One region of the Streptomyces sp. NPDC049541 genome, then DNA from elsewhere that is predicted to be linked to it. Evidence: riboswitches for the same ligand, from Rfam matches in the RefSeq annotation. Region 1 holds a riboswitch; each other region holds the start of a gene.
The links. A riboswitch is a leader RNA that binds a small molecule or an ion and turns the genes downstream of it on or off. The one in region 1 is predicted to bind cyclic di-AMP.
Positions count from the first base shown of each region.

Region 2: linked by a shared signal. The riboswitch ahead of ACIBW9_RS23025 (transglycosylase family protein) and the one ahead of ACIBW9_RS39045 (transglycosylase SLT domain-containing protein) in region 1 are both predicted to bind cyclic di-AMP.
Region 3: linked by a shared signal. The riboswitch ahead of ACIBW9_RS12320 (M23 family metallopeptidase) and the one ahead of ACIBW9_RS39045 (transglycosylase SLT domain-containing protein) in region 1 are both predicted to bind cyclic di-AMP.
Region 4: linked by a shared signal. The riboswitch ahead of ACIBW9_RS07975 (C40 family peptidase) and the one ahead of ACIBW9_RS39045 (transglycosylase SLT domain-containing protein) in region 1 are both predicted to bind cyclic di-AMP.

Region 1 covers NZ_JBITLY010000016.1:152,947-160,591, forward strand. The annotation lists gene fahA (fumarylacetoacetase) at 1-794, opposite strand, end outside; gene ACIBW9_RS39030 (ATP-grasp domain-containing protein) at 1,037-2,305, shown strand; gene ACIBW9_RS39035 (FAD-dependent oxidoreductase) at 2,373-3,575, shown strand; gene ACIBW9_RS39040 (HAD family hydrolase) at 3,710-4,567, shown strand; gene ACIBW9_RS39045 (transglycosylase SLT domain-containing protein) at 4,691-5,173, opposite strand; cyclic di-AMP (ydaO/yuaA leader) riboswitch at 5,178-5,351, opposite strand; gene ACIBW9_RS39050 (polyprenyl synthetase family protein) at 6,028-7,038, shown strand; gene ACIBW9_RS39055 (CHRD domain-containing protein) at 7,190-7,645, shown strand, end outside.
Region 2 covers NZ_JBITLY010000006.1:99,337-106,981, forward strand. The annotation lists gene ACIBW9_RS23005 (DUF3761 domain-containing protein) at 527-796, shown strand; gene ACIBW9_RS23010 (DUF501 domain-containing protein) at 815-2,461, opposite strand; gene ACIBW9_RS23015 (septum formation initiator family protein) at 2,508-2,984, opposite strand; gene eno (phosphopyruvate hydratase) at 3,083-4,369, opposite strand; gene ACIBW9_RS23025 (transglycosylase family protein) at 4,583-5,263, opposite strand; cyclic di-AMP (ydaO/yuaA leader) riboswitch at 5,268-5,436, opposite strand; gene ACIBW9_RS23030 (transglycosylase family protein) at 5,632-6,612, opposite strand; gene ACIBW9_RS23035 (cytochrome P450) at 6,831-7,645, shown strand, end outside.
Region 3 covers NZ_JBITLY010000003.1:18,746-26,390, forward strand. The annotation lists gene trmB (tRNA (guanosine(46)-N7)-methyltransferase TrmB) at 1-561, shown strand, start outside; gene ACIBW9_RS12310 (PrsW family intramembrane metalloprotease) at 632-1,951, shown strand; gene ACIBW9_RS12315 (aldo/keto reductase) at 1,964-2,914, opposite strand; gene ACIBW9_RS12320 (M23 family metallopeptidase) at 3,023-4,048, opposite strand; cyclic di-AMP (ydaO/yuaA leader) riboswitch at 4,060-4,217, opposite strand; gene ACIBW9_RS12325 (PP2C family protein-serine/threonine phosphatase) at 4,382-5,464, opposite strand; tRNA gene ACIBW9_RS12330 (tRNA-Met) at 5,572-5,645, opposite strand; gene ACIBW9_RS12335 (alginate lyase family protein) at 5,745-6,968, opposite strand; gene ACIBW9_RS12340 (dihydrofolate reductase family protein) at 7,157-7,645, opposite strand, start outside.
Region 4 covers NZ_JBITLY010000002.1:164,722-172,366, reverse strand. The annotation lists gene ACIBW9_RS07985 (ATP-dependent Clp protease proteolytic subunit) at 1-625, shown strand, start outside; gene ACIBW9_RS07980 (hypothetical protein) at 633-941, shown strand; cyclic di-AMP (ydaO/yuaA leader) riboswitch at 1,280-1,491, shown strand; gene ACIBW9_RS07975 (C40 family peptidase) at 1,495-1,968, shown strand; gene ACIBW9_RS07970 (ATP-binding protein) at 2,072-2,530, opposite strand; gene ACIBW9_RS07965 (helix-turn-helix domain-containing protein) at 2,744-3,604, shown strand; gene ACIBW9_RS07960 (DUF397 domain-containing protein) at 3,614-3,841, shown strand; gene ACIBW9_RS07955 (8-amino-7-oxononanoate synthase) at 3,911-5,047, opposite strand; gene bioB (biotin synthase BioB) at 5,195-6,388, shown strand; gene ACIBW9_RS07945 (adenosylmethionine--8-amino-7-oxononanoate transaminase) at 6,381-7,645, shown strand, end outside.

The sequences.
Region 1 (7,645 bases):
CGCGCGTCCTCCAGGGCGTCCAGCGGGGTGATCCACGCCGACACCGACGTGGCGAAGGACTTGCCGAGGAACGGGCCGAGGGGGACGTACTCCCAGGCCTGGATGTCGCGCGCGGACCAGTCGTTGAGCAGGCACAGACCGAAGACGTGCTCCCGGAAGTCGCCGAGCGCCACCGGCCGCCCGCGCTTCGAGGGCACGCCCACCACGAATCCGACCTCGGCCTCGATGTCGAGGCGGACGGACGGCCCGAAGACGGGCGCCGCGTCGGTCGGGGCCTTGCGCTGCCCGGCCGGCCGTACGACGTCCGTGCCCGACACCACGACCGTGCCGGACCGCCCGTGGTAACCGATCGGGAGGTGCTTCCAGTTCGGCGTCAGCGAGTCGGCGGCGTCCGGGCGGAAGATCTGGCCGACATTCCGGGCGTGGTTCTCCGAGGCGTAGAAGTCGACGTAGTCCGCGACCTCGAAGGGGAGGTGGAGCGTCACCGACGCCAGGGGGTGCAGGAACGCTTCGACCGCCTCCTGGTGCGCCGGGACCGTCACCCACGCCGTCAGGGCGCGCCGTACGTCCGACCAGGTGGTGCGGCCCGCGGCGAGCAGCGGGTTCAGCGAGGGCTGCGCGAGCAGGGAGGCGTACGGCGAGCCGAGCGCGCGCGCCGCCGCGCCCGCGTCGAGGACCTGGTCGCCGAGCCGGACGCCGACGGTCCGCTCCGTCGAGCCGGCGGGGGAGAAGACGCCGTACGGAAGGTTGTGCGGACCGAAGGGATCGCCCTCGGGGACATCGAAGGGGGGCATGGGGTGCTGCCTCACTCTCACTGTGTCGCGGACCGTCTGTCGTGTGCCACCTGCGCGAACCGTTATACGGCCGCTGGGTGGCCGCGCCACACGTTACGGCCGCGTGACCGGTCTTGGGCAGTGTCTAAAGAGTTTGCAATGTCCGAATTGGGCTTGTCGGATGTGGCAATTCCGGCTTAGCGTCCTTTGGGGGACACGGACGGGGTGGGTCCGGTCCGTAGGGGGGACGCGTGGGGGGACCCGTGGCCAGCAGCACGCGCAGTGTGCCGTTCGCGGCCGACCGTGAAGTGCCGGGCCTGATCGTCAAGTTCGGCGACTACCCGCTGCACCACGGCGGTGTCGGTGCGATCCGCAGCCTGGGCCGTCTCGGCGTGCCGATGTATGCGATCGCCGAGGACCGTTACACGCCCGCCGCCTGCTCCCGCTACCTCCGGAAAGCCTTCGTCTGGCCGACCACCGGCACGGAGGACCCCGCCCGTCTGGTGGAGGGCCTGCTGCGCATCGGGCGCCGCATCGGCCGCCCCACCGTCCTGGTCCCCACCGACGAGGAGGCAGCCGTCCTGATCGCAGAGAACCAGGACGCGCTCGCCGGCCGTTTCCTGTTCCCGCGGGTCGAGCCCGCCCTGCCCCGCCGTCTCGCGAGCAAGCAGGGCCTGCACGAACTGTGCGTGGAACACGGCATCCCGAGCCCCACGGCCGCCTTCCCGCAGTCGTACGACGACATCGTCACGTTCGCCGAGAAGGCCCGCTTCCCGGTGGTCGCCAAGAACCGTGAGGCGTTCGTACGGCGCAAACGGCCGGCGGTGAACGGCACCACGCGGATCGCCACCCCCGAGGGCCTGCTCCGCCTCGCCCGGGACTGGGGCGAGTGCCCCGGGGTGATCCTCCAGGAGTACCTGCCGAGGGAGGACGCCGAGGACTGGATCGTGCACGCCTACTTCGACCGGGACTCGACGCCGCTCGCGATGTTCACGGGCGTGAAGGTGCGCTCCTGGCCGCCGCACGCGGGCATGACGGCGAACGCGTACGTGGTCGACAACCCGGAACTCGCGGACATCGCCGCGCGTTTCATCAAACAGATCGGCTTCACCGGCATCATCGACCTCGACCTGCGCTTCGACCGGCGCGACGGACAGTACAAACTCCTCGACTTCAACCCCCGCATGGGCGCCCAGTTCCGGCTCTTCGAGAACGAGTCGGGGGTGGACGTCGTCCGCGCCATGCATCTGGACCTGACCGGCCGCTCCGTCCCGGAGGGGGAACAGCGGGCCGGCCACCGGTACATCGTGGAGAACATCGACCTGCCCGCCCTGCTCGCCTACCGCCGCAGCGGCTATACGACGCCGCACGCCCCGGCGCGCGCGAGCGGGACGGAGCTGGCCTGGCTCGCGGGTGACGACCCGCTGCCGTTCCTGACGATGCTCGCGCGCTTCGTGCGGCCGGGCGCGAAGCACCTGTACCAGCTGTGGCGGACCAACCGCCGTGGCAGCACCACCAGTTCGGGCGGCTAGCCGACCGGTCAGCGGCCCGAGACGAATCACACGAAGTGACGAAGTGAGCGTCCTGGGGAGGGACTTCGTGATTCAACCGGTTGCAGTCATCGGCGCCGGGCCCTTCGGCCTGTCGACCGCCGCCCATCTCCGAGCCCGCGGACTGCCGGTCCGCGTCTTCGGCGAGCCCATGGTCAGCTGGCGCGACCACATGCCCGTCGGAATGCTCCTCAAGTCGACCCCTGTCGCCTCCAGTCTGGACGCGCCGCAGCAGGGCCACACACTCGCCGACTACTGCGATGCCGCCGGCATCAGGCGGCTGGTGACGGACGAGGACATCATCCCCGTCGAGACCTTCATCGCCTACGGCGAGTGGTTCCAGCAGAAGCTGGTGCCCGAACTGGAGCGGGTGCGGGTGGTGTCGGTGGACCGGCGCAAGGGTGGTGGCTTCGAACTGAAGCTGGACTCCGGTGAGTTGTTCACCGCCCGCGCGGTCGTCGTGGCGACCGGTCTGTCCGGCCTCGCCCACCTGCCGGCCGAACTGGCCACCGCCGCGGCGGACGGACCCACCCCCACGGGCCCGGTCTCCCACAGCTCCCAGCAGCACGACCTCACGCGCTACGCCGGCAAGGAACTGATCGTGATCGGCGCAGGGCAGTCCGCGCTGGAGACGGCGGCACTGGCCGCTGAGGCGGGCGCACAGGTGCGGGTGGTCTCCCGCGGTCGTGGCAGGGTCGCCTTCGGCGCACCACCGTGGAAGCAGCCGAGGCTGCGCCCCGAGTCGCCCTTCGGCCGCGCCTGGTCCCTGTGGGCCCTCAGCTACTACCCGCACCCGTACCGCTATCTGCCGGCGGAGGCCCGCCACTACCTGGTGCGGCGCGTCCTCGGTCCGCTCGGCGCGTGGTGGCTGCGCGACCGCTTCGAGGGGAAGGTGCAGGTCAGCGAGGTCGACCGGATCGTGCGGGCGGACGCGGCCGACGGCAGCCCCAAGCTGACGGTCCGCACCCACGCGGGCCGCATCCTGGACATGTCCGCGGACCATGTCATCGCGGCCACCGGATACCGGGTGGACATCGCGGCCATGGACTTCCTCGGCCACGAACTGCGCACCCGTCTCGCGGTGAGCCGCGGCACGCCCAAACTGGGTGCGGGATACGTCTCCTCGGTCCCCGGCCTGTACTTCACCGGCCTGCCGGCCGCGGCGTCGTACGGCCCGGTGATGCGCTTCGTGTGCGGCACCGAGTTCGCCTCTCCGAGGCTGGCCAAACACCTGGCGGCAGTGCACGGTTAGGCAGCGGCCGCGGGCCCCTGCCTGACGAGGAAGAGCCAACAAGGATAGGGGAGTTGAGCGGGGGACGGCGGGGCAATCAGCCGTCCTCCGGTTCGCGATGAGTAGGTGGGGCGTCCTGTCCGTATTCTCTGATCATGGCCGCACCCACCGCATATGCACTCATCGCCACCGACCTGGACGGCACGCTGCTCCGAGGCGACGACACGCTGTCCGACCGGTCCCTCGCCGCTCTCGCACGGGTCGCCGGGGCCGGTGCCCGGCACCTGGTCGTGACGGGCCGGCCGGCCCCCAGGGTGCGGCCGCTCTTCGAGCAACTGGGCAGCGGGGGGCTCGCGGTGTGCGGGCAGGGCGCGCAGGTGTACGACGTGGGCGCGGACCGTCTGCTGTGGTCCGTCACCCTGGACCGGGAGTTGGCCGAGACCGCCCTCGGCAAGATCGAGGCAGAGGTGGGCCAGGTGTACGCGGCTGTCGACCAGGACGGTGTGGAGGGACTCACGCTCATCGAACCGGGCTATCTGATGCCGCATCCGACGCTGCCGGCGGTCCGGGTCGACCGACGCGAGGACCTGTGGTGCGAACCCATCAGCAAGGTGCTGCTGCGTCATCCCGCCCTGTCCGACGACGAGTTGGCGGCGACGGCACGCTCGGTGGTGGGTTCGCTGGCCACCGTCACCATGTCGGGGCCGGGGACCGTCGAACTCCAGCCATGCGGCATCACCAAGGCGACGGGCCTCGCACTGGCCGCCGCGCACCTGGGACTCGGTCCTGAGCAGACCATCGCCTTCGGCGACATGCCCAATGACATCCCCATGTTCGACTGGGCCGCCCACGGCGTCGCCATGGCCAACGCCCACCCCGAACTCAAGGCGGTGGCCGACGAGATCACCCTGTCGAACGAGGACGACGGCATCGCCGTCGTCCTCGAGCGACTGTTCTTCGAGTTCGGGGAGCTCGATGTGCTCCGTGAACTCGGGGAGCTGGAGGAGCTCTGAGCGGCCTCGGCGAAGTCCGCCACGGTCCGGCAGCGCCCCTTCAGGGGCGCGGGGAACGGCGCGACCAGCCACGACGGCGCAGCAGACAACGAACGGCCCATCGCGGCACCTCCGACGGAGGGCTCAGTAGGCACCGAAGACGTTGTCGATCGACCCGTACCGCGCGGCGGCGTAGTTGCAGGCGGCCGTGATGTTCGCGATCGGGTCGAAGGGGTTCATCGCCGTGCCGGGCACGTGGTAGGCGAGGAACGTCGGGTCGATGACCTGCAGCAGTCCCTTGGACGGGGTGCCTGCGAGCGCGTTCGAGTCCCAGTTGTTGATGGCGGCCGGGTCGCCCGAGGACTCGCGGATGATGTTGCGGTAGATGCCGTTGTACGTCCCGGGAATCCCGTTCTGCTTCATGACCTGGAGGGCGCCCCGGATCCAGCCGTCGAGGTTGTCGGCGTAGCCCATCGACTTCACGTTGGCGACGGTCGGGGTGGCCGCGGACGCGCTGTTGGCCCCGATGAGCGGGAGGGCGAGAACGGCGGCGCCCGTACCGGTGACGGCGAGCTTGCGGGCGAGGCGGTTGCTTCTGGGGCGGCGGTGCTGACCTGTTGCAGGCATGGCGGGATCCTCTCCGTCGCCTGCGAGGTGAGCTGTCGGGTTCGGGCGGGGAGATGCCCGGCCGCGCAGCCGTACGGCAACGCGACTTCACCCCTAGCCGGCCCGGGACGATGCCCGGTCCGGCGGCCTACCTGGTTCCCCCGCTCCTGCCGTGCGAGTGAGTCGGTCGATGGTCGTGCCCGGGTGGCGGCAGGATTCGGCGTCCACCCGACAGGCCGGGAACGTATGCGAGAGCACATGGCGGGAACAAGTGTCAGCTTCACAGATCACACCTGTTGACCTTGGTCTGAGGCTTATGGGGGACTTGATCCTTTGCGGTTGCCAAGCTTCAACTCGCGTACGAAGGAGGGGAACCGGAGTGAGCGCGGCGCTCGTCGGCCGGCACTGCCGTGTGAGTCAAGTCACCGGCATCCGCAAGAACGGCAAATGGGGCAATGGCCCCAACTCGTGGTCAACCAGCCGCCCATCGCCTCATTGGGGGGCGAAAGCGGAACCTGGCGTGTGGTGCGCGTCGTTGTCATGACGGTCGCCCGTCGAGCGCCCCGCACCGGGATCCGGAGGTCCTCGTGAGTCGTTTCGTGAGGGAGGGGCGATCGGGCGTTCCGACTCGTACGGACGCGCCGGGGTACACGCCGAGAGGCGCGCCGGCCGACACCCCGATAGACAAGTCGATAGATATCCGTTCTTATCTCTTGATCAAAAACATACCGGTCGTGATCCGATACCGCCCGGGCTGGACGGGTGGGCGGCATCGGTGATCGAAAGGTGACCGGATACGCTGACTTGAGTGATGTCAGCGACCTATCGACAAACCGTGTAACCGCCAGTAGACACCAGCAGACAGGAGACCCCTCGTGACCGTCGTCGGGCCGTTCGGGCTGAGCGTGCGGGACCAGGCTCTGGAAGCCGATGTCCAGGCCGGATTGGCGGCCGTCGAGGAAGGTTTGCTCGAAGCCACCAAGAGTGAGGTGCCCTTCATCACGGAGGCCGCCCAGCATCTGGTGCGGGCGGGCGGGAAGCGGTTCCGCCCGCTGCTCGTGATGCTCGCCGCCCAGTTCGGCGACCCGTATGCGCCGGGGGTCGTGCCGTCGGCCGTGGTGGTGGAGCTGACCCATCTGGCGACGCTGTACCACGACGACGTGATGGACGAGGCCGCCGTGCGGCGCGGCGTCGACAGCGCCAACACCCGCTGGGGCAACTCGGTGGCGGTCCTCACCGGCGACTTCCTGTTCGCGCGCGCCTCGCACATCCTCGCCGACCTCGGACCCGAGGCGGTCCGGGTGCAGGCCGAGGCGTTCGAGCGCTTGGTCACCGGGCAGATCCTGGAGACGGCGGGGCCGCAGGACGGACGGGACCCGGTCGACCACTACCTGGACGTGCTCGGCGGCAAGACGGGCTCGCTGGTGGCCGTGTCGTGCCGCTTCGGGGCGATGATGTCGGGCGCCGACGAGACCGTCGTGGACGTGCTCACGCAGTACGGGGAGCGGCTCGGGGTCGCCTTCCAGCTGGCGGACGACGTACTGGACATCGCCTCCGAGTCGCGCGAGTCCGGCAAGACCCCGGGCACCGACCTCCGCGAGGGAGTCCCCACGCTTCCGGTGCTGCGGCTGCGGGAGCGGGCGGCCCGGCTCGGGCTTGCCGAGGACATCGCCCTGTGCGAGCTGCTGGACTCCGATCTGAGCGACGACGCCCGGCACGCCGAGGCGCTCGCCGGGCTGCGGGCGCACCCGGCGCTCGAGCAGGCACGTCGGGACACGGTGCGCTACGCGGAGGAGGCGCGAGCGGCGCTGGCTCCGCTGCCGGAGTGCGATGCAAAGCTCGCGCTGATGGAGATGTGCGACGCCGTGGTGCATCGGGCCGGCTGAGCTGTCGGCCGGGTCGGACTCCGTCCTGCGTTCCACATGGTGTGATACGCGTCACACATCTGGACTGAGTCCAGAATGAGATCACTTCCGTAGACACAGCCAGAGGCCGACGCAGGGGGTGTCGGCCGGTCTACGGGGAGAAAACAGAATCATGGGCATGAACGCGACGTTCTCGAAGCGCCGTAAGAGCCTGATGGCCACCGCTGTCGCGGTGGTCGCCGCCGGGGGGATCGCCGTCGCGGTGATCCCTGCCCATGCCACCGCAGGGGCCGCGTCCGACGACAACGGGGGAACCCTTCTGGCCGCCAGTCTGCGCGGGGCCAACGAGGTGCCCGTGGCGGGCGGTCCGGCAGTCGGCGACCAGGACGGGGCCGCTCTCGAGTTCATCAAGGTGCAGGACGACAAGGTGTCCGTCGCCGTGACCTGGCGCGGCACCGGCAAACCGACCATGCTCCACATCCACCAGGGCGCCAAGGGCACCAACGGCGGCGTCAAGGTCGACTTCACCGACCTGCTGAAGAACGGCAAGCGGCACAGCGTCACCGGCACGGTCGAGGTCAAGGACGCCGGCCTGCTCGCCGCCCTCAAGTCCGACCCGGGTTCGTTC
Region 2 (7,645 bases), on a different contig from region 1:
CCCCTTCACAAGCTCTTGCAGGGGGTGTGTTATCCTTCGCGACTCGCTGTCGCGGGGCGGGTCGCGGCGGGGTCTCCGCGGGGCGGTACGTCCCGTTGTCAATGCCGCGTGAGCTGCCTCTCCGCACCATCGGGGGGGGTCGTGAGCCCTCCGTGACACCGCCTCGTGAGCGCCCTCCAGGGAAGCTTCCCCTACCCCTTCTGAACACGTTCAAGGGCCTGTTGGGACCCCGGAAGGCCCAACCGGGCCTTTTTCGTGCTTCCACAGGGCGGAATTCCTTGTGAAGAACTTCACGAACTTTCCTGGCGGCGTGTCGCCAGGAGGCCCCGAAAGGCCCCCTGGACACGCTCATACGCTATCCGACCTGCTCGTCCGAGAGCTACCCATCAGTAACAATCGAGACCTACGCCACGGCCGGAGGAGTGGGCACGAAAGCCCTCCTCCATGACTTCTCCAACAAAGACCACAAGTCGTTCACATCGCTATAAGCTCCCGCTGCCACGCACCACCAGGGGGAGGAACTCCTATGCGCGCACGTCTTGCTGCCTCGGCGATCACCGTCGCCCTCGCCGGCGTCCTCATCAGTGCACCGACCGCTTCCGCGGCCACCCTGCCCGCCACCAACACCGCCCACCACTGCGTCAGTCACACCACCGGCGTGTGCGGCTGGACGCACCACCAGCGGCCGAGGGACAAGTACGAGACGGCGAAGTGCAAGGACGCCACCCTGTCCTACTCGCGCCACTCACAGGGCACCTGTTCGCACCACCACGGCGTCCGGTACTGGTTCAAGTAGGCCGCGGCAGCAGGATCGTCAGACGCCTTCCGCCACCTTGAAGGCGATCCCGTCGAGGATGTCGTGCTCGCTGACCACGACCTCCTCGGCGCCGATCCGCTCCATGATCGACTGCAGTACGAGGGCGCCCGCGGCGATCACGTCGACGCGCCCCGGATGCATGGAGGGGACGGCCGCGCGCTCGGCGTGGGTGGAGTGCAGCAGCCACTCGGTGATCTCGCGGACCTTCGCGAGGGAGATCCGGGAGTGATGGATGCGCTGCGAGTCGTACTCGGTCAGCTCCTGAGCGATGGCCGACACGGTCGTCACCGACCCCGCGAGCCCGACCAGCGTGCGCGCCTCGCGCAGCGGGACCGTCTCCTCGGCGAGGTCGAGGGCCCGCTCGATGTCGGCCCGCATGGCCCCGATCTGCTCCTCGGCGGGCGGGTCGGTGACGGCGCCGTCCCGGACGATGTGCCGCTCGGTCATCCGCACGCACCCGACGTCGACGGAGCGCGCCGCGCGCACCTGTTCGTCGCCCACGACGAACTCGGTCGAGCCGCCGCCGATGTCGACCACCAGATAGGGACGGTCGAGGTCGTCACGCCCCTTCAGCTCCTTGGTCGCCCCGGTGAAGGAGAACTCGGCCTCCTGCTCGCCGGAGATGACCTCGGGCTCGACACCCAGGATGTCCACGACGCCCCGTACGAACTCGTCGCGGTTCGAGGCGTCCCGGGAGGCCGACGTGGCCACGAACCGCACCTTGTCGGCGCCCAGGTCACGGATCACCTCCGCGTACTCCCGGCAGGCCGCGAACGTCCGCTCCAGCGCCTCGGGGGCCAGCCGCCCGGTCCGGTCCACGTCCTGTCCGAGCCGCACGATGGTCATGCGCCGGTCGAGCTCCAGCAGTTCGCCGGTGGCCGGGTTCACGTCCGCCACCAGGAGCCGGATGGAGTTCGTGCCGCAGTCGACGGCGGCGACCCGGCTGAATCCCTCGGCGACCATCGGCTTGTACGCGAAGGAGCCGCTGCGGACCTCGGCGGGGTCGGTGACCTCGCCCTCCTCGCCGGGGAGCTCGTCCGCCGGGTCGGGGGCAGCGAGCGGCTTGAAGGCGAAGTGACCCGTGCCGTCCTCGGAGACGTCCGTCTGCCATCCCTCGCCGGTCGGCGGCCCGCAGGGCGTCACGCACGGGCCCTTCAGCCACCACTCCGGCAGCATCGCGATCGCCTCGTCGCCCAGCGGGTTGACGCCCGGGCCCGCCGCCAGCGAGTGGCCCACCAGGACGTGCAGGCACTTCACCCGGTCGGGCATGCCGCCCGCGCTCGGGAAGCCCTCCAGGACCTCGATGGCGTCACGGCGCGCGAGGTAGTCCTCGTGCGCGGCGCGGTAGGCGGCGGCCAGCTCCGGGTCCGTCTGGAGCCGCTCCGTCATCTCCTTCATGACGCCGTTGGCCTCCAGCGTGCCGATCGCCGAGGCGGCACGGGGGCACGTCAGGTAGTACGTCGTCGGGAAGGGCGTGCCGTCCGGCAGGCGGGGGGCCGTCTCCACGACGTCCGGCTGGCCGCAGGGGCAGCGGTGCGCGATGGCGCGCAGCCCGCGCGGCGGCCGCCCGAGCTGCTGCTTGAAGGCCTCGACGTCGGCGTCGGTGGGCTCGGTGCGCGGGGTGGGCGGCGGGGGCGTATGCATGCCTGAACTGAATTCCTCTGTCGATATCACTGGTCGGCGGGCCTGATCACTGGTCGGATGCGTCCGACCTGTCGACCCCGTCCCAGACGTTCGTGTACCAGGGGCGGTGGCCCGCGCCCTGCTCGAAGCGCGACTGCTTGGCCGTGCTCGGGTCGATCACGACGAAACTGGTCTCCCCGGGCAGCACATAGTGCAGCCGCAGCCGGATCTGCTGTTCGGCGTACTCGTCGTCCTGCCAGCGCGCCTTCAGGTCGCGCAGCTGCTCGACCCGCGCCCTGGCCTGCTCCCGCTGCCGCTGGAGATCGGCGATCTGGGAGCGCTGGGAGACGTACTGCCTCATGGGGTACGCCAGCGCCACCACCATCGAGCACAGCACCAGGGCGAGCAGCGCCGCCCGGCCGGTCAACCGAGACCGGCGGGCCTGCCGCTTGGTCTGGGAGCGGTAGACCCGGGCCGCCGTCTGCTCGCCGAGCAGCCTGATCCTGGTCGCGGTGGAGAACCGGTCCCGGTCCTTCACTGCCATGTCGCCGCCTCCCGTCACACGTGCGTACGTCCCCGCACACGGTACGGGACCGGTACGGGGACGTACGTACGACTGGCTAAGGCTTAGCCCAGGTTGGGTCAGCCCTTGAAGCGGGGGAACGCGCTGCGGCCCGCGTACTCCGCGGCGTCGTCGAGGATCTCCTCGATGCGCAGCAGCTGGTTGTACTTGGCGACGCGGTCCGAGCGGGCCGGGGCGCCGGTCTTGATCTGGCCGCAGTTCACCGCGACGGCGAGGTCGGCGATGGTGACGTCCTCGGTCTCGCCGGAGCGGTGGGACATCATGCACTTGAAGCCGTTGCGCTGGGCCATCTCGACGGCGTCCAGGGTCTCGGTGAGCGAGCCGATCTGGTTCACCTTGACGAGCAGGGCGTTGGCGGTGCCCTCCTCGATGCCGCGGGCCAGGCGCTCCGGGTTGGTGACGAAGAGGTCGTCGCCGACGATCTGGACCTTGTCGCCCAGCTTGTCGGTGATGACCTTCCAGCCGGCCCAGTCGTCCTCGAACAGCGGGTCCTCGATGGAGACGAGCGGGTAGGCCGCCACGAGCTCCTCGTAGTACTCGGTCATCTCGGCGGCCGAGCGGGACTTGCCCTCGAACTCGTACTTGCCGTCCTTGTAGAACTCGGACGCGGCGACGTCGAGCGCGAGCGCGATCTGCTGGCCGGGGACGTAGCCGGCCTGCTTGATGGCCTCGATGATGAGGTCGAGCGCGGCGCGGTTGGACTCCAGGTTCGGGGCGAAGCCGCCCTCGTCGCCGAGGCCGGTGGACAGGCCCTTGGTCTTCAGCACCTTCTTGAGGGTGTGGTAGACCTCGGCGCCCCAGCGCAGGGCCTCGGAGAAGGACTCCGCGCCGATCGGGGCGATCATGAACTCCTGGATGTCCACGTTGGAGTCGGCGTGCGAGCCGCCGTTCAGGATGTTCATCATCGGCACCGGCAGCAGGTGCGCGTTCGGGCCGCCCAGGTAGCGGAAGAGCGGCAGGTCGCTGGCCTCGGAGGCGGCGTGGGCGACGGCGAGGGAGACGCCGAGGATGGCGTTGGCGCCGAGGGAGCCCTTGTTGTCGGTGGCGTCCAGGTCGAACATGGCCTGGTCGATCAGGCGCTGCTCGGTGGCGTCGTAGCCGACCAGCTCGGGGCCGATCTGCTCGATGACGGCGAGGACGGCCTTCTCGACACCCTTGCCCTGGTAGCGGTTGGGGTCACCGTCGCGGAGCTCGATGGCCTCGAAGGCGCCCGTGGAGGCGCCGGACGGGACGGCGGCACGACCCGTGCTGCCGTCGTCGAGGCCGACCTCGACCTCGACCGTGGGGTTGCCTCGGGAGTCCAGGATTTCCCGGGCTACGACGACGTCGATGGACGGCACGAGCATCTCCTTCTTGGATGTGACACGGCTACGGCAGTAGCGCGGTGGCTCTGCGGGACGAGCCTAACCGCCCAAGGCCGATCGGCCACGTTGCCGACCACCTCTTGGGCAGAACCGAGAGTAAATTGTTTCCGAACGGAACAAAGAGGGGGAGCAAAAAGAACCCCGCTCCGGTGCGTACGGGGGAACACGCACCGGAGCGGGGAGACCGCGAGGCTGTCACTTGAGGTGCAGCTGCTGACCCGGGTAGATGAGGTTGGCGTCCTCGATGATGTCCTTGTTCAGCTTGAACAGCTTCTGCCAGCCGCCCTTGACGCCGTGCTTCTCGGCGATCGAGCTGAGGGTGTCGCCCTTGACGACCTTGTACTCGCCGTCGCCCTTCTTGACCTTCTTGCCGGTCGGGGTGGTGACGGTCTTGGTGCTCTTGGTGCTCTCGGTCTTCGCGGCCGGGCGCTCGGCGGAGCGGGAGGCGGCCTGGGAGTCGCTGGAGCGGTTGGTGTTCGCGCTGGGGGCGCTGCCGTTGTAGGCGGCACCGGACAGGCCCGTGCCGCAGACCGGCCAGGCACCCTTGCCCTGGGAGGCGAGGACCTTCTCGGCGACGGCTATCTGCTGCGCCTTGGAGGCCTGGTTGGCCTGCGGGGCGTAGGCGGTGCCGCCGTACGCGGCCCAGGTGGAGGCGGAGAACTGCAGGCCGCCGTAGTAGCCGTTCCCGGTGTTGATGGACCAGTTGCCGCCGGACTCGCACTGGGCGACCTTGTCCCACTCGGAGGCGGTGGCGGCGGAGGCGTTGCCGGCCGCCATCAGCGGAGCGGCGATGGCGACGCCGGTGACGCCGGCCAGCGCGGCGACGCGGGTGGCCTTGGACGGACGGCGGTGCTTGCCCTTGCCGGAAAACAGCATGGTTCGATCCCCTCACCGACGCCTGCGAGGTGAGCTGTCGGGTTCGGGCCGGTTGAGTTGCCCGGCCGTGCTCTCGCTCTCACGAGACACGGCTACACCCCTAGCCGCCCGTCAACTGCCCGGGTCGGCACCTACCTTGGGTCCCCCGCTCCTGCCTACGGCGCTTTACGCGACGACTGTTCCCGTACGGCCGCTGGCAGGATTCGGCGTTGCGGCAGCCGGGGCTCGTGTTGACGAGCGGTGACGACGGTAGACACGCGATCCGTCGAATTTCAAAGACGATCAGGGCTTCTGAGACTCATCCCACACTTTCGCCAAACCGGACATTCAGTGGCGAAGTATGACGTGAACTCCCGTTGTTTTTCGCCCTATTCGGCACCGAGTTTCAGGGTCTGACCGGCGAAGATGTGATTCGGGTCGACACCGATGGCGTTCTTGTTCGCGGCATAGAGCGCACGCCACCCGCCGTCCAGGCCAAGGGAGTCGGCGATGGAGGCGAGAGTGTCACCGGCGTGGACGGTGTACGTGTCGCGCGTGCCGCCGTCGGTCTTGGTCTTGTCGGCGGTCTCACCGGCCGTCTCGTCGGCGCTGGCGCCACGGTGGCGGCCGGTGCCGGTCGTGCCGGTGTCGACGAGGGTCCAAGTGGACGCCGGGGGCTCGAGATTGTCCGAGTCGTCCACCTTCGCCTTGCCTGTCGACGAGCTGTCGGCGCCCTGTGGGTCGGCCGTGGCCTTTTTGGACGGAGAGGTGGACGGCGAGGCGGATGTGCCGGATTCGGTGGAGTTGTCCGTCGCGCTCGCGGAAGTCGAAGGGGAGGCACTGGAGGACGAGCCGGAGGACGAATCCGACGAAGAAGACCCGTCGGAAGCGCTGCCCGAGGAGTTGGACAGCCCCAGCGAGTCGGACGCCCCGGAGGAATCGGACGAACCGGAACCGCCGCCCAGCACGCCGGTGTCGATGGCGGCCGAACCCGAGTCCTTGGTGAGCCCGGAGGTCAGTCCGCACGTGTGGAAGGCGCCGACACCCTGGTCGTCCAGGAGCTTCTCGGCGACGGCTATCTGCTGGTTGCGGCTGGCGAGGTCGGCCCGGGGGGCGTAGTCGAGGCCGCCGTACTTCTCCCAGTTCTCCTGGGTCAACTTGAGCCCGCCGTAGAACCCGTTGCCGCTGTTCTCGCTCCAGGAACCGCCCGTCTCGCACTGCGCCACCTTGTCCCACGTGGTGCCGTCGGCGGCGCTCGCGCCGCCCGCGGCGAAGAGCGGGATCGCGATGGCGGAGCCGGTCACTCCGGCCGCGACGAGGATGGCCGGAGCCTGACGGGGGCGACGGTGTCGACCGTTCCCGGAGAGCATGCGGAGGCCTTTCGCGAGACAGCAATGACCGCGCGGCGCATGACACCGACAGGCGTTCGATACCGCCGCGCTGGTCCGTGAACGTAGCCGGTGCCGATCACTTGTCACAAGTTAATGCCGCGTAGATCACGTGAAGATCACAGACTTGAACGCGTGTCATCTTCGACCCGTTCGCCGCGGCGGCGCATCCACCTGCACGCTCCCGATACGGTCGTCCTGTGAACGTCCCCAACACCGCTCCCGAACTCTTCACCTGGGAATTCGCCAGTGACCCGTATCCGGCCTACGCCTGGCTGCGCGAGCACTCCCCCGTCCACTGGACGACACTTCCCAGCGGGGTCGAGGCCTGGTTGGTGACCCGCTATGCCGACGCACGTCAGGCGCTCGCGGACGGGCGGCTCTCGAAGAACCCCGAGCATCACGCCGAGGACGCGCAGGGCAAGAGCAGGACCGGTATTCCGGGTGAGCGCAGCGCCAATCTGATGACGCATCTGCTCAATATCGACCCGCCGGACCACACCCGGCTGCGCCGCCTCGTCTCCAAGGCGTTCACCCCGCGCCGGGTGGCCGAATTCGCGCCGCGGGTGCAGGAGTTGACGGACGATCTCATCGACCGTTTCGCACCGCACGGGCAGGCGGATCTCATCCACGACTTCGCGTTCCCCCTCCCCATCTACGCGATCTGCGATCTGCTCGGTGTCCCGCGCGAGGACCAGGACGACTTCCGTGACTGGGCGGGGATGATGATCCGGCACGGCGGCGGTCCGCGCGGCGGTGTCGCCCGCTCGGTGAAGAAGATCCGCGGCTATCTCGCCGAACTCATCCACCGCAAGCGCAGCGACCTCGGCGAGGACCTCATCTCGGGCCTCATCCGCGCCTCCGACCACGGCGAGCACCTCACCGAGAACGAGGCCGCCGCGATGTGCTTCGTGCTGCTCTTCGCCGGCTTCGAGACCACCATCAACCTGATCGGCAACGGCACCTATGCGTTGTTGCGCAATCCCGCGCAGCGGCAGCGGCTCCAGGAGTCGAT
Region 3 (7,645 bases), on a different contig from region 1:
GGCAATCCCGTCGTCCTGGAGATCGGGTTCGGGATGGGTGAGGCCACCGCGCAGATGGCCGCCGCGGACCCGGACACCAACATCCTCGCCGTGGACGTGCACACCCCAGGGCAGGGGAACCTGCTCAACCTCGCCGACCACGACGGGCTGAACAACGTCCGTGTGGCCAACGGCGACGCGATCATCCTGCTACGCGAGATGCTCACCCCGGATTCGCTGGACGGGCTGCGGGTCTACTTCCCCGACCCGTGGCCGAAGAAGCGGCATCACAAGCGGCGGCTGATCCAGCCGGAGTTCCTCGACCTCGCCGCGGCCCGGATCAGGCCCGGCGGCATCGTGCACTGCGCGACCGACTGGGAACCGTACGCCGAACAGATGCTCGAAGTGCTGACGGCGCATCCGGAGTTCGAGAACACGCAGCCAGAGGGCGGTTTTGCGCCCCGTCCCGACTTCCGGCCGCTGACCCGTTTCGAGGGCCAGGGACTGGACAAGGGACATGTCGTGAACGACCTGCTCTTCCGTCGCGTACAGCACCACAACCAGCCCCCCACCGGCGCCTGAAGCCCCACGGCCCTGCGGGCAATCCGAAGTACCGTCGCGGGCGGCGCCCTCCCTCGTTAGGGTCAATGCCGTGGCCACCTTTCCCCCGTACCCGACGCATCCGCCACACCCCGGCGTCCCGGCCGGCGGTGCGCTCGGGCACGCTCACTGGTGGCAGCGCAGGGCGGTGCGCTACGGCGCGCTCATCACCCTGCTCGCGCTCTCCGGGCTCGTCATCCTCGCCCTGGTGCGCGAACAGACCGGCACCGAAGGGTTCCTGGTCGGGCTCGGGCTGGCCGTGCTGCCGGTGCCGCTGCTCATGGCGGCGTTCCGCTGGCTGGACCGGGTCGCCCCCGGCCCCTGGCGCAATCTGCTGTTCGCCTTCGCCTGGGGGGCCTGTGCGGCGGCGCTGATAGCGATCGTCGCCAACAGCTTCGCCACGAAGTGGATAGCGACGGCGACCGCCGACCCGTCCAGCGCGGACACCCTCGGCGCGACCGTCATAGCGCCGATAGTGGAGGAGTCGTCGAAGGCGGCCGCCGTACTGCTCGTGTTCCTGTTCCGCAGACGGGACTTCACCGGGATCGTCGACGGGGTGGTGATAGCCGGGGTCACCGCCACCGGCTTCGCGTTCACCGAGAACATCCTCTACCTGGGCACCGCCTTCGGCACCGACCAGCTCACCGGCGACCGCGGCATCGCCTCGGTCACCGCGGCGACGTTCTTCGTGCGCATCATCATGTCCCCGTTCGCGCACCCGCTGTTCACCGTGCTCACCGGCATCGGCTTCGGCATCGCCGCGCTCTCCTCGGAACGCCAGCACATACGGCGCGTCCTCGTCCCGCTCTGCGGCCTGCTGCTCGCGATGAGCATGCACGCGATCTGGAACGGCTCCTCGAACTTCGGCGAGTACGGGTTCTTCGCGGTGTACGCGGCCTTCATGGTGCCCGCGTTCGGCCTGCTGACCTGGCTGGTGATCTGGACCCGCCAGCGCGAACTGCGCACCGTGCGCGAGGAACTGCCCGCCTACGCCGTCGCGGGCTGGCTCACCCCCGCGGAGCCCTACGCCCTCGGTTCGATGCGGGCACGCAGGCTGGCCCGCGAACACGCCGCCCAGCACCTCGGCAAGCCCGCCGCACGCGAGGTCGCCCAGTACGAGGCCTACGCGACCTCCCTGGCCTTCCTGCGGCACCGGGGGCGCCGTGGCCGCGCCGGCGCCGACTTCGTCGTCAGGGAACGCGAGTTGCTGCACGAGCTGTGGCGCCGCCGCGAGGTGGCCCGCCCGGCGCTGGACCACGCGGCACGGATGACGGCGCCCCCGGTGCCGGTGGCGGCGCCACCCTGGCCGGTGTACGGGGCGTACGGGTACCCGGCGGTGCCGAATCCCGCGTACAACCCGTACCGGTCGTAGCGCCCGAGGGGGTCAGGCCGACGCTTCCGTCAGGCGGGCGACCTCGGTCTCGGTGAGCGTCAGCTCGCCCACCGCGAGCAGCGCCGGGAGCTGCTCCACCGTCCGCGCGGACGCGATCGGGGCGGCGACCGTCGGCTGGGCCGCGAGCCAGGCCAGAGCCACCGTGGCGACCGGGGCGTCGTGGGCCTGGGCGATCTCGTCGAGGGCGGTCAGGACCCGCTGCCCCCGCTCGGTCTCCAGGTGCTTGGCCGCGCCGCCCGCCCGCGGGCTGTCGACCGTGGCGCCGGGCCGGTACTTGCCGGTGAGGAAGCCGGAGGCCAGGGAGAAGTAGGGGACGGCCGCGAGGCCGTAGCGCCCTGCCAGGTCCTGCAGCTCGCCCTCGTACGTGTCGCGCGAGACCAGGTTGTAGTGCGGCTGCAGGGCCACGTACTTGGCCAGGCCCTCGCGGTCGGAGAACTCCAGGGACGCGCGCAGCCGGTCGGGCGAGATGTTGGACGCGGCGATGTGCCGGACCTTGCCCGCCTTCACCAGCTCGTCGAGCGCGCCGATGATCTCCTCGACCGGCACCTCGGGCTTGTCGAAGTGCGTGTAGTAGAGGTCGATGTAGTCGGTGTCGAGGCGGCGCAGGGAGGCCTCGGCCGCGGCCTTGATGTTGGCGGCGGACAGGCCCTGGAAGTCGGGGTGCTGGCTGACCTTGGTCGCGATGACCACGTCGTCACGGTTGCCGCGCGCCCTGACCCACTTGCCGATGATCGTCTCGGACTCGCCGCCCTGGTTGCCGTCGACCCACGCCGAGTAGGAGTCGGCGGTGTCGACGAAGTTGCCGCCGGCGGCCGTGTAGGCGTCGAGCACGGCGAAGGAGGTGGCCTCGTCGGCGGTCCAGCCGAAGACGTTGCCGCCCAGGGACAGCGGGAAGACCTCGAGGCCGGAGGAGCCGAGCTTGCGCAGAGAAGGGGAAGTCATGCTCTACGTCAACGCACGCCCCGGAGGCCGGTCTTCCGCGGCGGGCGCAAAGATCCCGTAAACAAGCGGATTACGGCACTCCGGGTACGGACGGAGAACGTACGGGTGTCAGGGGTTGAGGCCCTTGCTGCGCAGCCATGCCATCGGGTCGATGCCGGTGGCCTGGCCGTCGGGGTGGACCTCGAGGTGGCAGTGCGGGCCGGTCACGTTGCCGGTGGCGCCGACGCGGCCGATGACGTCACCGGTGCTGACCTTCTGGCCGACGCTCACGCTGATCGACGACTGGTGGCAGAACCACAGCTCCGTACCGTCGTCGAGGGTGAGGATCGTGCGGTAGCCGTACGCACCCGCCCAGCCGGCCTGCGTGATGGTGCCGGAGTGGATGGCCTTGATGAGGGTGCCCGTGGGGGCGGCGAAGTCGAGGCCCGTGTGGTAGCCGGAGGACCACATGGAGCCGGCCTGACCGAAGGTGCCGGTGATCGTGTAGGAGACGACCGGCAGCGTGTACTGCTTGGCCAACTCGGCGAGCTTCGCGTCCGCGGCGGCCTTCTTGGCCGCCGCCTCCGCCTTCTCCTTCGCGGCGGCGGCCTTGGCCGCGGCATCCTTCTCGGCCTTGGCGGCGGCGTCGTCGATCTGCTTCGCGAGGGCCGCCTCGACGGCTGCCTGGCTCTTGCTGTCGATCTGGACCTGCTGCGACGCGGCCTGCGCCATGATCCGGTCGCGCAGCGCCTCACCGGCGCCCTTGGCGCCCTGCGCGGTACCCGCGGAGGTGGTGGCCACATCGCTGAGCGCGGTCGCGGAGCCCTTGGGGGCCTCGGAGCCGCCGCCGAACACATGGCTCACGGAGGCGAGATCGGGCATGGAGATCGACACCGGCGGCTTGCCGGTGTTGGCGCTGGCCATGCCGCCCGCGCCGACGGCGGCTATGACACCGACGCCCAGGACCGTGGAGCTGCGGGCGAGTCCCCCGCCGCGCTGCTTGGCGACGCGGTGCCGGCCGCGGACGGGGGCGATGGAGTCCTCGGTGGGATTCCACTCCTCCCAGGGGCCCTCGTCGGAGCGTCGGCCGGCGAAGCCGAAGGGCTCGGTGCTCGGCACGAACGGGGCTGCCGGGGCAGGCGGGTTGGACGCCACGTGGGCGTGCTCCTTTCCTTCCTTCTCGCCTACCGGGTTAGCTGACGGGTTCGGAGCAGGAAGGTCTCCTACGCGCGTATACCTGCCGTGCTGCCACGGCGGTGTCGGCGCGATTCACCCCAGGGTGGTGGTTCCCCGGTTCCCTTGCGGGATTCGGCGCGTGCGCACGGAGCCGCCTCTTGTGACGGCTGGGACGACCGCGCTGCGTTATCGAACGTTAATAGACCCGGGGTGTCGTTTCCAAGGTGTTCCGCTTGATCATTAACCTTTCCGACCTGGACAGACGGCGCATGAACGGCCGAAAACGGGCGAGTTGACCGCGCCTCAGGAACCTCAGGACCGCCGTACGGCGAGCAGCGCCATGTCGTCCGCCATGGCCTCACCGGCGTATCTGCGCACCTCCCGTGCGAGGGTGGCGAGCAGCGCGGCGGGCTCGTGGAAGGCCCGGCCGGCGAGCCGGTCCGCGGGTTCGAAGAACCGCCCCTGCTCGTCCCGCGCCTCGGACAGCCCGTCGGTGTACAGCAGCAGCGTGGCCCCGCTGCGGAACGCGATCTCCTCCGCGCGGTCGGGCCAGCTCCCGAAGTCGCCCATGCCGAGCGGCAGGGCGGGCTCGCGGGCGTGCAGGGTGTGCACGGCGCCGTCGGGGCACAGCAGCAGCGGGGGCGGGTGGCCGCGGGTGACGATGCGGACGACGCCCTCGCTGTGCGGGAGTTCGGCGAGCACGGCGGTGGTGAACCCCTCGAACAACTCGATGCCCTCGCGCCGCGCCGCCTCGCGCGCCAGCGCCCGGTCCAGCCGCTGCGCGACCGCCTCCAGCGTGGCCTCCTGCTCGGCGGCCTCCCGGAACGCCCCGATGACGACGGCCACGGCGGCCACCGCCCCCATCCCCTTCCCGCGCACGTCGCCCACGACCAGCCGTACGCCGTACGGGCTGTCCTGCACGGCGTACAGGTCGCCGCCGATGGATGCGTCCGCCTGCGCGGCCTCGTACCGTGCCGCGATCGCGAACCCTCCGATCCGCTCGGCGGGTTCGGGCAGCACGGCGCGCTGGGCGGCCTCGGCGATCTCGCGCTGCGAGGCGAGCTCCTCGCGTCCGCGGCGGACGAGGAGGTTGATGAGGACGGCCAGGACGGAGACCGTGGCGATGGTGGCCAGCTCGGTGATCGCCTCCACCTGGAGGAGGATGCCCACCTGGGCGTGGATCGCGCTGACGACGAGGACGGTCGCGAGGCCGGTGAGGACCGTGCCGCGGCGCGAGTAGAGCGGGGCGGCGACCAGGGGTGCGGCGGTGAAGAGGGGGCCCGCCGTGAACCGCGAAGGGGTGAGGTAGTCGTAGAAGGCCCCGCCGACGATCAGCAGTGCCGGGAGCAGCCGCACGAAGGTGCGTGCGTATGAGATCGGCCCCTCCTGCTCCACCCCTCCAGGTTTCCCGGTACGGCGGCACGGGGCGAGCCGGGTGACCCGGCCGGGGGAAACACTCAGGGCCGGAGTCCAGTGACTGGACTCCGGCCCTGAGCCTTGAGTAGCGGGGACAGGATTTGAACCTGCGACCTCTGGGTTATGAGCCCAGCGAGCTACCGAGCTGCTCCACCCCGCGTCGTTGTGTCACCAGCATACGCCATCCGCGGGGCTGTCTGCGCCAGGGTTTACGTCCGCCCCCGTTCACCTGCGTTTTCCGGGGTCCGCGGGGCCTCGGTCAGGCGGCCGGGTTGTCGGCGTGGGTGAGGGTCTCCCAGGAGACGAAGAGGTCGTCGGTGCCGGCCGGGCGGGTCTGCTCGACCAGCTTGTGGGCGGCCGGGACGGGGGTGCCGAGCCGGTTCTCCAGGTGGTTGAGGGCGACCTCCAGGTCGGGGCCCATGTTCCCGACGACCCGGCCGCCGCACAGCCACCGCGGGGGCTTGGCCCCCATCTCGTAGCGGGCGTGGAAGTCGAGGGCCGCCTTCAGCCGGTCCTTGACGTCGCCGTACAGGTCGACGCCCTGGTGCCAGGCGGTCTCGGCGATGTGCGCGGTGGCGGCGAGGGAGTAGCCGACGTGCTTGAAGTTGCGGCAGGTCTCCTGCGCGATGCCGTCCTCGAACTTCGTCTCCTTGAACCAGTACGTCTCCAGCTTCTGCACGGTGTTGGCGTCGGAGCCGGCCGGGGTGAGCGGGATCTTGCCGTCCTTGCGCAGATAGAAGTAGTCGGGCACCAGGCCGCGGAAGCGTTTGAGGGCGGCGTCGAAGGTCTTGTGGTCGTCGGTGAAGACGGCGATCCCGATGGCGGCGTCGGTCATCGCGAGGTCCCAGTTGCCGTTGTAGTCGGGAAGGTTCCTGGTGACCTCGGGGAGGTAGGCGGTGCGCAGCATGGCCGCGAACCGCCGGACGCGGTCGGCGGGCCAGCCGGCACCCGGTGTGTACCGGATGATCTCCGCGGCCCGCGCCCAGGTCGACCCGGCCCAGGAGGACTGCAGGCGGGCGTCCTGCGCCGTGTGCCGCTTCAGCTGCGCCGACCAGGCGTCCATGATCTCCCTGGCCTTCACCGCGTGCTCGTGCTGCCGGGTGACGCTGTAGAGGAGCGCCTGCGTGTAGGCGGCGATGGCGTCCTGCCGCTCCTCCAGACAGCCCTTCGCGCCCTTGCCGCCCCAGGGACAGTTGACGACCGCGGTCGGCTGGGCCGTGTACTTGTACGAGCCGTACTTGCTGTCCCGCATGTCGAGGAACGCCTGCAGCCAGGGCTGCTTGCCCGCGATGACGTTCTTGCGCACGACGTCCAGCTGGGCCTGGCTGACGAGGACACCGGGGTGGGTGAACGGTGCGCCGGGGGGCAGCGCCCTCGCCATGGTGCGGGTGCCCGGGTCGGTGCCGCAGGAGGCGACGAGCGCCGTCAGCAGGAGGACGAGGAGAACTGCCGCCGCACGTCTGGGAACTGACCTCACTGGCACTACCTCCGCGATCGCCTCCGGCCGGTACGGTCAGGGTCGCCCTTCCGGAGGTCGGGCGCAGGATCTGTTGGGCCGATCGGCCGGTGCGGGGTGGTGGTGGGCGGTGCTGGGGGCTGCCGCCCCCAGAGCCCCGCTTGCTCGGCCCTTGAGGGGCGGCCTTGTCCTCGAACGCCGGACGGGCTGAGATGTCAGCCCAACAAATGATCGTTCGGCGCCTTTGCCCGCTCCTCGTACTCCCCCAGTACGACGACCTCGACGCCCCGCCCCGCCAGCAGCCCGCTCCCGTCCGCCCCCGTCACGAAGGTGTCCGGTTCGCGCCAGGCCGTGACCACCCGGCGGACCCCCGCGTCGAGGATCAGCCGGGCGCAGGGCTTGGGGCGGGAGGCGCGGTGGGCGCAGGGTTCCAGGCTGCTGTAGACCGTGGCCGTCGCCAGCCGGGGGTCGGCCGAGTCCAGTTTGGCGAGGGCCGCCTCCTCGGCGTGGACGGCCGGGTCGTCGCCCTCGCGGGAGTGGCCGCGGGCGAGTTCCGTGCCGTCGGCGGCGACGATCACCGCGCCGACGCTGAAGGCGGTGCGCGAGGGCGGGCACAGCGCCGCGAGGTCGCAGGCGAGGGCCAGCCAGTGGCGGTCGGCGGCGGTGGGGAGCGGGCCGGTGCCGGGGGCCGTGGGCTCGTAGCG
Region 4 (7,645 bases), on a different contig from region 1:
GTCCGCCCGTTACGTCCTGCCCGAGTTCACCGAGCGCACCAGCTCCGGCACCAAGACGATGGATCCGTACTCCAAGCTGCTGGAGGAGCGGATCGTCTTTCTCGGGACGCCGATCGACGACACCTCGGCGAACGATGTGATGGCCCAGTTCATGCACCTCGAGTACCAGGCCCCGGACCAGGACATCTCGCTCTACATCAACTCCCCCGGCGGCTCGTTCACCGCGATGTCGGCGATCTACGACACCATGCAGTACGTCGGCTGCGACGTGGAGACGATCTGCCTGGGGCAGGCCGGCTCGTCCGCCGCGGTGCTGCTCGGGGCGGGCACGCCGGGCAAGCGGTTCGCGCTGCCGGGCGCGCGCGTGGTGATCCATCAGCCGCTCCTGGCCGAGCCCGTCGAGGGGCAGGCCGGCGATCTGGCCATCCAGGCCGCTGAGTTGGGCCGGATGCGATCCCGGCTGGAGGAGATGCTCGTACGGCACACGGGACGCAGCCCGGAGCAAGTCGCGGCGGACATCGAGCGGGACAAGATCCTGAGCGCCCAAGAAGCCGTGGAATACGGCCTGGTGGACCGGATCATCCCCAGCCGCAAGGCCACCCTCGCCCCGCCCACCGGGCGGTGAGCGGCCGGTGCTCCCACCCGAACTTCCACCGCTGCCCGCCCTCACCCGCGCCGAGGGCGAGTTGATCGACCGTTACCTCGACGTGGTCGACCTGCTCGGCCGCATCAATCCGGCGCAGCACGGCGACACGTACCGCGGGCTGCGGGCCGCGCAGGCGCTGGTGAGCAAGGCGGCCCAGCTGCGCGACGCCCTGGCGCTGATGCACCAGCGGGGCGAGACGGAACTGCACGCCCCGACGCTGGGGCGCGCTCTGCGGGTGCTCGACGGGGAGCGGCGCACCGCCCGGGTCACGGTGCCGCCCGAGTCCGGCAGTTGACGCATGTACGGCCGGTCCGGACCTTCCGTTCTGTCGGCGGAGCGTCCGGACCGGAGGTCAAACGGACCAAAAGAGGTACCCCCATTCGGCGTAGTCGCGGCTCCTTTTTCGCGACCGTCAGGGTTGCGCAAGGCGCCCGCCCCGAGACCGGCTTCTGGTGCTCCGGTGCTGGTCCGAGCCTCCCCGGGGGCCTCAACGCGCCCTCGAACACAGGGGTGTCCACCCGAACGGGTGAGTGGTGAGTAACGACACAAACCCCCGGTTCCATTGGGATTTTCGGACTTGTATGGGTGAAGATCCCTGTCTGACGACAAGCCCCCGCCGCAGCGGCGGGGCGATCCGGGCGGACGCCGAGTCCTGCCGCCGCCCGGATGACCGGTCGACAGGAGTGGATCGGCAGGAGTGGAGGACCCAAGCAAGACGGGTCGCCGGAACGGTCACGCCATGACCGGGTCGAGCAGCCCTTGGGGTGAAGCCGCGTCAGCGGCCGGGCAACTTCGCCAGCCCGAATCCGACAGGTCATCCTTCACAGGCGGCTGACGAAGGGTTGCGCATGACTGCGCTCAATCGTGTCCCGTCGCTGATGGTCCGGGCCGGTACGGCCTCGGCCCTCACCATCGCCGCAGTGGGCGGCTCCATCGTGGTCCCGGGTGTCGCCTCCGACGCCTCGGCAGCCACCATGGCGACGAAGGCACTCCAGATCGCGGCTTCCAAAAAGGGTTCCCCGTACAAGTGGGGCGCCTCGGGGCCGCGCCGGTTCGACTGCTCAGGGCTCACGCTGTACTCGTTCAAGAAGGCGGGCAAGACCCTGCCCCGTACGGCGGCCCAGCAGTACAACAAGACGAAGCACATCTCCGCGAAGAGCCGCAAGGCCGGAGACCTGGTGTTCTTCCACTCGGGCTCCAACGTCTACCACGTCGGCATCTACGCCGGGAAGGGGAAGATCTGGCACGCCCCGAAGACCGGGGACGTCGTCAAGCTGCAGAAGATCTGGACGTCCAGCGTGTGGTACGGCCGGGTCAGCTGACTCTCCCGCGGGGGCGACGGCAACCTGACACGCCGCCGCCCCCGCGGGGCATCAAGCGGCACCGGAGCGCTCCCGGGCGCAGTTGCCGGGCACGGTTGAGCGACTACGGCTCCTGCTGCCCCGCTGCCGTCACCGGCTGGGCCGGTACGGTCCACGGGAGTTCGATGGTGACCGTCTTGCCGCCCTCGCGCGTGGGGCGGACATGCAGTCGGCCACCGCATTCCGCAGCCAGCCAGCGGATGATCACCATCCCCCGGCCGTTGTCCTGCTGCACCGCGGCGGGCAGGCGCTTGGGGAAACGGGGATGGCTGTCGGTGACACCGATGCGGAGCTGCTCGTCACGGTGGAGTTCGATGTCCACCGTGAAGGTGGGTGACTGACCGAAGGTGTGCTGTACCGAGTTGGTGGCGAGTTCGGAGACGACGAGGCGGATGGTCTCGGCGGCCTCCGTGTCCGCCGGCAGTCCCCACTCGGCCAGCGTGGTGACCACGAAGCCGCGGGCCGCGGAGACCGAGGCGGGATCGCTCGGCAGAGTGACGGATGCTTCCAAATGGTCTGCCATGGCGAGGTCGTCCCTTTCCCACGGGACCGGAGTCCGACACGGAGCGGATGGTTCGAGTACGGTCCCGGACTGGTGCTTCGTCGCCAGACTGCCATTACCGCGCCCGTCACGGGTGGCGATCCACCAAGATATGCATATATCTGTCCCTCAAAGCGGTGAACTCTGCGACGGGAGACCGTATTTGGGTGGCACGGAAGGAGTAAGGAGAAGCGCATGCAACACGGTCCCGCGGTGCGCCGCCGGAAACTGGGCGCCGAACTGCGTGCGTTGCGCACGAGCGCGGGGCTCACCAGTGGTGAGGCCGCCCGGCTCGTGGGCTGGCACCAGTCGAAGGTGAGCCGGATCGAGACCGGCGCCAGCGGGGTGAAACCGGCCGATGTGCGGTTACTCCTGGACGCCTACGCCGTGGCGGACGGCCAACTCCGTGAATTGCTCCTGGTGTTGGCGGGCTCCGACGAGGGAGGCGGCCGGCATCACTGGTGGCACGCCTATCGCGGGGTACTGCCGCCGACCTACCGCGATTTCATCAGTCTGGAGTCCCAGGCGAGCGCGATGAGCACGCTGGAGACGTCCGTCGTGCCCGGCCTGCTCCAGACGCCCGCCTATGCACGTGCGGTGACCCGGGCGGCGGTCGGCGGGCTGGACGACGAACGGCTGGACGCCCTGGTCGAGGTGCGGCTGGCCAGGCAGGACGTACTGCGTTCGGATCCGCCGCTGGAGCTGAGCGCGGTACTGGACGAGGCGGTGCTGCGCCGGGAGATCGGCGGCCCCGACGTCATGAAGCAGCAGCTCGAGCGGCTCCTGGAGGCGGCGCGGCTGCCTCAAGTGCGGCTTCAGGTACTGCCGTTCGCTGCCGGGGCACATGTCGGCGTCACTGGACCTTTCGTAATCTTCTCATTTTCGAGCACTTCCGATCTGGACGTGGTTGTTCTCGACCACTTGACGAGTAGCCTCTACCTCGAACGGAAAGAAGACCTCCGGGCCTACACCGAGGCCTTCAACGCCCTTCAGATCCACGCCCTTTCGCCCGAGGACTCGTTGGATTACATCGCCGGGATAGGTGCCGGCGCGTAAGGAGGCACCATGTCAGCACTGCCTCGGAACGTACCTTCCAGTACCGATCTGCATGACGTGCAGTGGCTGCGCAGCAGCTACAGCACGGGTGCGAACAACTGCGTCGAGACGGCACGGCCGCTCTCCGGCCCCTGGGCCGGGCTGCTCGCCGTGCGCGACTCCAAGGACCCGGCCGGGCCCGCCCTGCTCCTCTCCCCCGAGAGCTGGACGGACTTCACGGCCGCATTCAGGTCCTGACCGTCCCGATCGGCCTGGTCAGTTCCGATCAGTTCCACATCGTGCGGCACACGGCCGTGTCACGCCGACTCATGGTCGCGTCTCGCCGATCACACGTACAGCGCGTTCGATCTGCGCCTCGGAGAGGTCCGCGCGGGCGGTCAGCCTGAGCCTTGAGACGCCGTCGGGCACGGAAGGAGGACGGAAGCAGCCCACGGCGAGGCCTGCCGTACGACAGTCGGCCGCCCACTGCACGGCCCCCTCCGGGGACGGAGCCCGCACGGAGACCACCGCGGCGTCCGGTCGTACCGCCTCGTGACCCGCGGCGGTCAGGCGTGCGTGCAGTTCGGCGGCGACGGCACGCGCGCGTGCCGCACGCTCCGGCTCGCGGCGCAGCAGTCGCAGTGCCGCCAGGGCCGCGCCCGCGGCGGCGGGCGCGAGGCCCGTGTCGAAGATGAAGGTGCGGGCCGCGTTGACGAGGTGGTCGATGACCCGGGCGGGGCCGAGGACGACTCCGCCCTGGCTGCCGAGCGACTTGGACAGCGTGGCGGTCACGACCACGTCGTCGGCGCCCGCGAGGCCCGCCGCGTACGGGGCGCCGCGGCCGCCGTCGCCGAGGACGCCGAGGCCGTGCGCGTCGTCGACCAGCAGTCCCGCGCCGCGCTCCCGGCAGACGGCGGCCAGCTCGGCCAGCGGGGCCGCGTCGCCGTCGACCGAGAAGACCGTGTCGGAGACGACGACGGCGGTCGCCGCACTGTCCTCGTGTGTCTGCAGCGCCTTGCGCACCGCCTCCGGGTCGGCGTGTCCGACGACCTGGGTGGTGCCCCGGGCCAGCCGGCAGCCGTCGATGAGGGAGGCGTGGTTGCCCGCGTCGGAGACGATCAGCGAACCGTGCGGGGCCAGCGCGGTGACCGCGGCGAGGTTGGCCGCGTAGCCGGAGGAGAAGACGAGTGCCGCCTCGAAGCCGCAGAAGTCGGCGAGCTCGTGCTCCAGCTCGGTGTGGAGTTCCGTCGTACCGGTGACCAGTCGAGAGCCGGTCGAGCCGCCGCCCCAGGTCCGCGCGGCCTCCGCCGCACCCTCGGCAATGGCCGGATGGTGGGTCAGGCCCAGGTAGTCGTTGCTCGCGAGGTCCAGCAGCGGGGAGTCGGCCGGCCGCGGGCGCAGGGTCCGTACGAGTCCGGCGCGGCGCCGCAGCCGCGCCTGTTCGTCGATCCAGCCGAACGCCATGACTCCTCCGGGGCTTTTGTAGGCAGTGGACAGACACTAGCCGGACCGGTCGCACCCCATGGTGTGGCAATACACACACGACGAAGTGTCCCTGTTGTTCATTCTCTCCTTGGCCGGGAGCGCTTCCGTAAGACAGGATCGGCTCTCATGGACCTGCTGAACACGCTGGTGGACAAGGGGCTTCGGCGCGAGCTGCCGACCCGCGAGGAAGCTCTGGCCGTCCTCGCCACTTCCGACGACGACGTGCTCGATGTGGTGGCCGCGGCCGGAAAGGTGCGCCGGCACTGGTTCGGCCGACGGGTGAAACTCAACTACCTCGTCAACCTGAAGTCCGGACTGTGTCCGGAGGACTGCTCGTACTGCTCCCAGCGGCTCGGTTCCAAGGCCGACATCCTGAAGTACACCTGGATCAAGCCGGACGAGGCCTCGCAGGCCGCGGCGGCCGGTCTTGCGGGTGGCGCCAAGCGGGTGTGCCTGGTGGCGTCCGGGCGCGGGCCGACCGACCGGGACGTGGACCGGGTCGCCGGCACCATCAAGGCGATCAAGGAGCAGAACGAGGGCGTCGAGGTGTGCGCCTGTCTCGGTCTGCTCTCCGAGGGCCAGGCCGAGCGGCTGCGCGAGGCGGGCGCGGACGCCTACAACCACAACCTGAACACGTCCGAGGCGACGTACGGGGACATCACGACCACGCACACGTACGCCGACCGGGTGGACACCGTGAACAAGGCGCACGCGGCCGGTCTGTCCGCCTGCTCCGGTCTGATCGCGGGCATGGGCGAGAGCGACGAGGACCTGGTGGACGTGGTCTTCTCGCTGCGCGAGCTGGACCCGGACTCGGTGCCGGTGAACTTCCTGATCCCGATGGAGGGCACCCCGCTCGCCAAGGAGTGGCACCTCACCCCGCAGCGCTGCCTGCGGATCCTGGCGATGGTGCGGTTCGTGTGCCCGGACGTCGAGGTGCGCATCGCCGGCGGCCGCGAGGTGCATCTGCGCACCATGCAGCCCCTGGCCCTGAACCTGGCCAACTCGATCTTCCTCGGCGACTACCTGACCAGCGAGGGCCAGGCCGGCAAGGCCGACCTGGAGATGATCGCGGACGCCGGCTTCGAGGTGGAGGGCGCCGGCGAGGTGACGCTGCCGGAGCACCGGGTCACGTCGGGCGGCGGCTGTGGTTCGCACGCCGGGGCGGGCTGCGGCTCCCACCAGGACGGCGGGTGCGGTTCGCACGCGGACGGCGGCGTCTGCGGTACGGCTGCCCCGGCGCCCGCGGCCGAGCCCCGCACCGACCTGGTCGCCATGCGCCACCGCGGCGTCGGCACGGACCTCGCGCCCAATGCCTGACCTGCCCGTCTCCGAACTTCTGGAGCTCGACCGGCGGCACGTCTGGCATCCGTACGGGCCCATGCCCGGCCGCGTCGAACCGCTCGTCGTCGAATCGGCGAGCGGGGTACGGCTGCGGCTCGCGGACGGCTCGGGCGAACTGGTCGACGGCATGTCGTCCTGGTGGTCGGCCATCCACGGCTACAACCACCCGGTGCTCAACGAGGCCGCGCGCGAGCAGCTCGGCCGGATGAGCCATGTGATGTTCGGCGGGCTCACCCACGAGCCCGCCGTCCGGCTCGCAAAGCACCTTGTCGGCATGTCGCCCGACGGTCTGGAGCATGTCTTCCTCGCCGACTCCGGGTCGGTGTCGGTCGAGGTCGCGGCCAAGATGTGCCTTCAGTACTGGCGTTCACTGGGCCGCCCCGGCAAACAGCGGCTGCTGACCTGGCGCGGCGGCTATCACGGCGACACCTGGCAGCCCATGTCGGTGTGCGACCCCGAGGGCGGGATGCACGAGCTGTGGAGCGGGGTGCTGCCGCGCCAGGTGTTCGTGGACGCGCCCCCGGCCGAGTACGAGGAGTCGTACGCGGAGCGGTTGCGCTCGGCGATCGAGCGGCACGCCGACGAACTGGCCGCCGTGATCGTCGAGCCCGTGGTCCAGGGCGCGGGCGGGATGCGCTTCCACTCCCCCGCGTATCTGCGGGTGCTGCGGGAGGCGTGCGACGCGCATGACGTGCTGCTGGTCTTCGACGAGATCGCGACCGGGTTCGGCCGCACGGGCGCCCTGTTCGCGGCCGACCACGCGGCCGTGACGCCGGACGTGATGTGTGTGGGCAAGGCGCTGACCGGCGGCTATCTGACGATGGCGGCGACCCTGTGCACGTCCCGCGTGGCCGACGGCATCTCACAGGGCGAGGTGCCCGTCCTGGCCCACGGCCCGACCTTCATGGGCAACCCCCTGGCCGCTTCCGTCGCCTGCGCCTCGATCGAGCTGCTGCTCGGCCAGGACTGGCTCGGCGAGGTCAAACGGATCGAGACGGGACTGCGGGACGGGCTGGCACCGGCCCTCGACCTCCCGGGCGTGCAGGACGTACGGGTCCTCGGCGCCATCGGGGTCGTGCAGCTGGACCACGCCGTCGACATGAAGGCGGCGACGGACGCGGCCGTGCGCGAGGGCGTGTGGCTGCGGCCGTTCCGCGACCTGATCTACACGATGCCGCCGTACGTCACCGGGGACGCCGACGTGGCACGGATCGCGCGCGCGGTGTGCGCGGC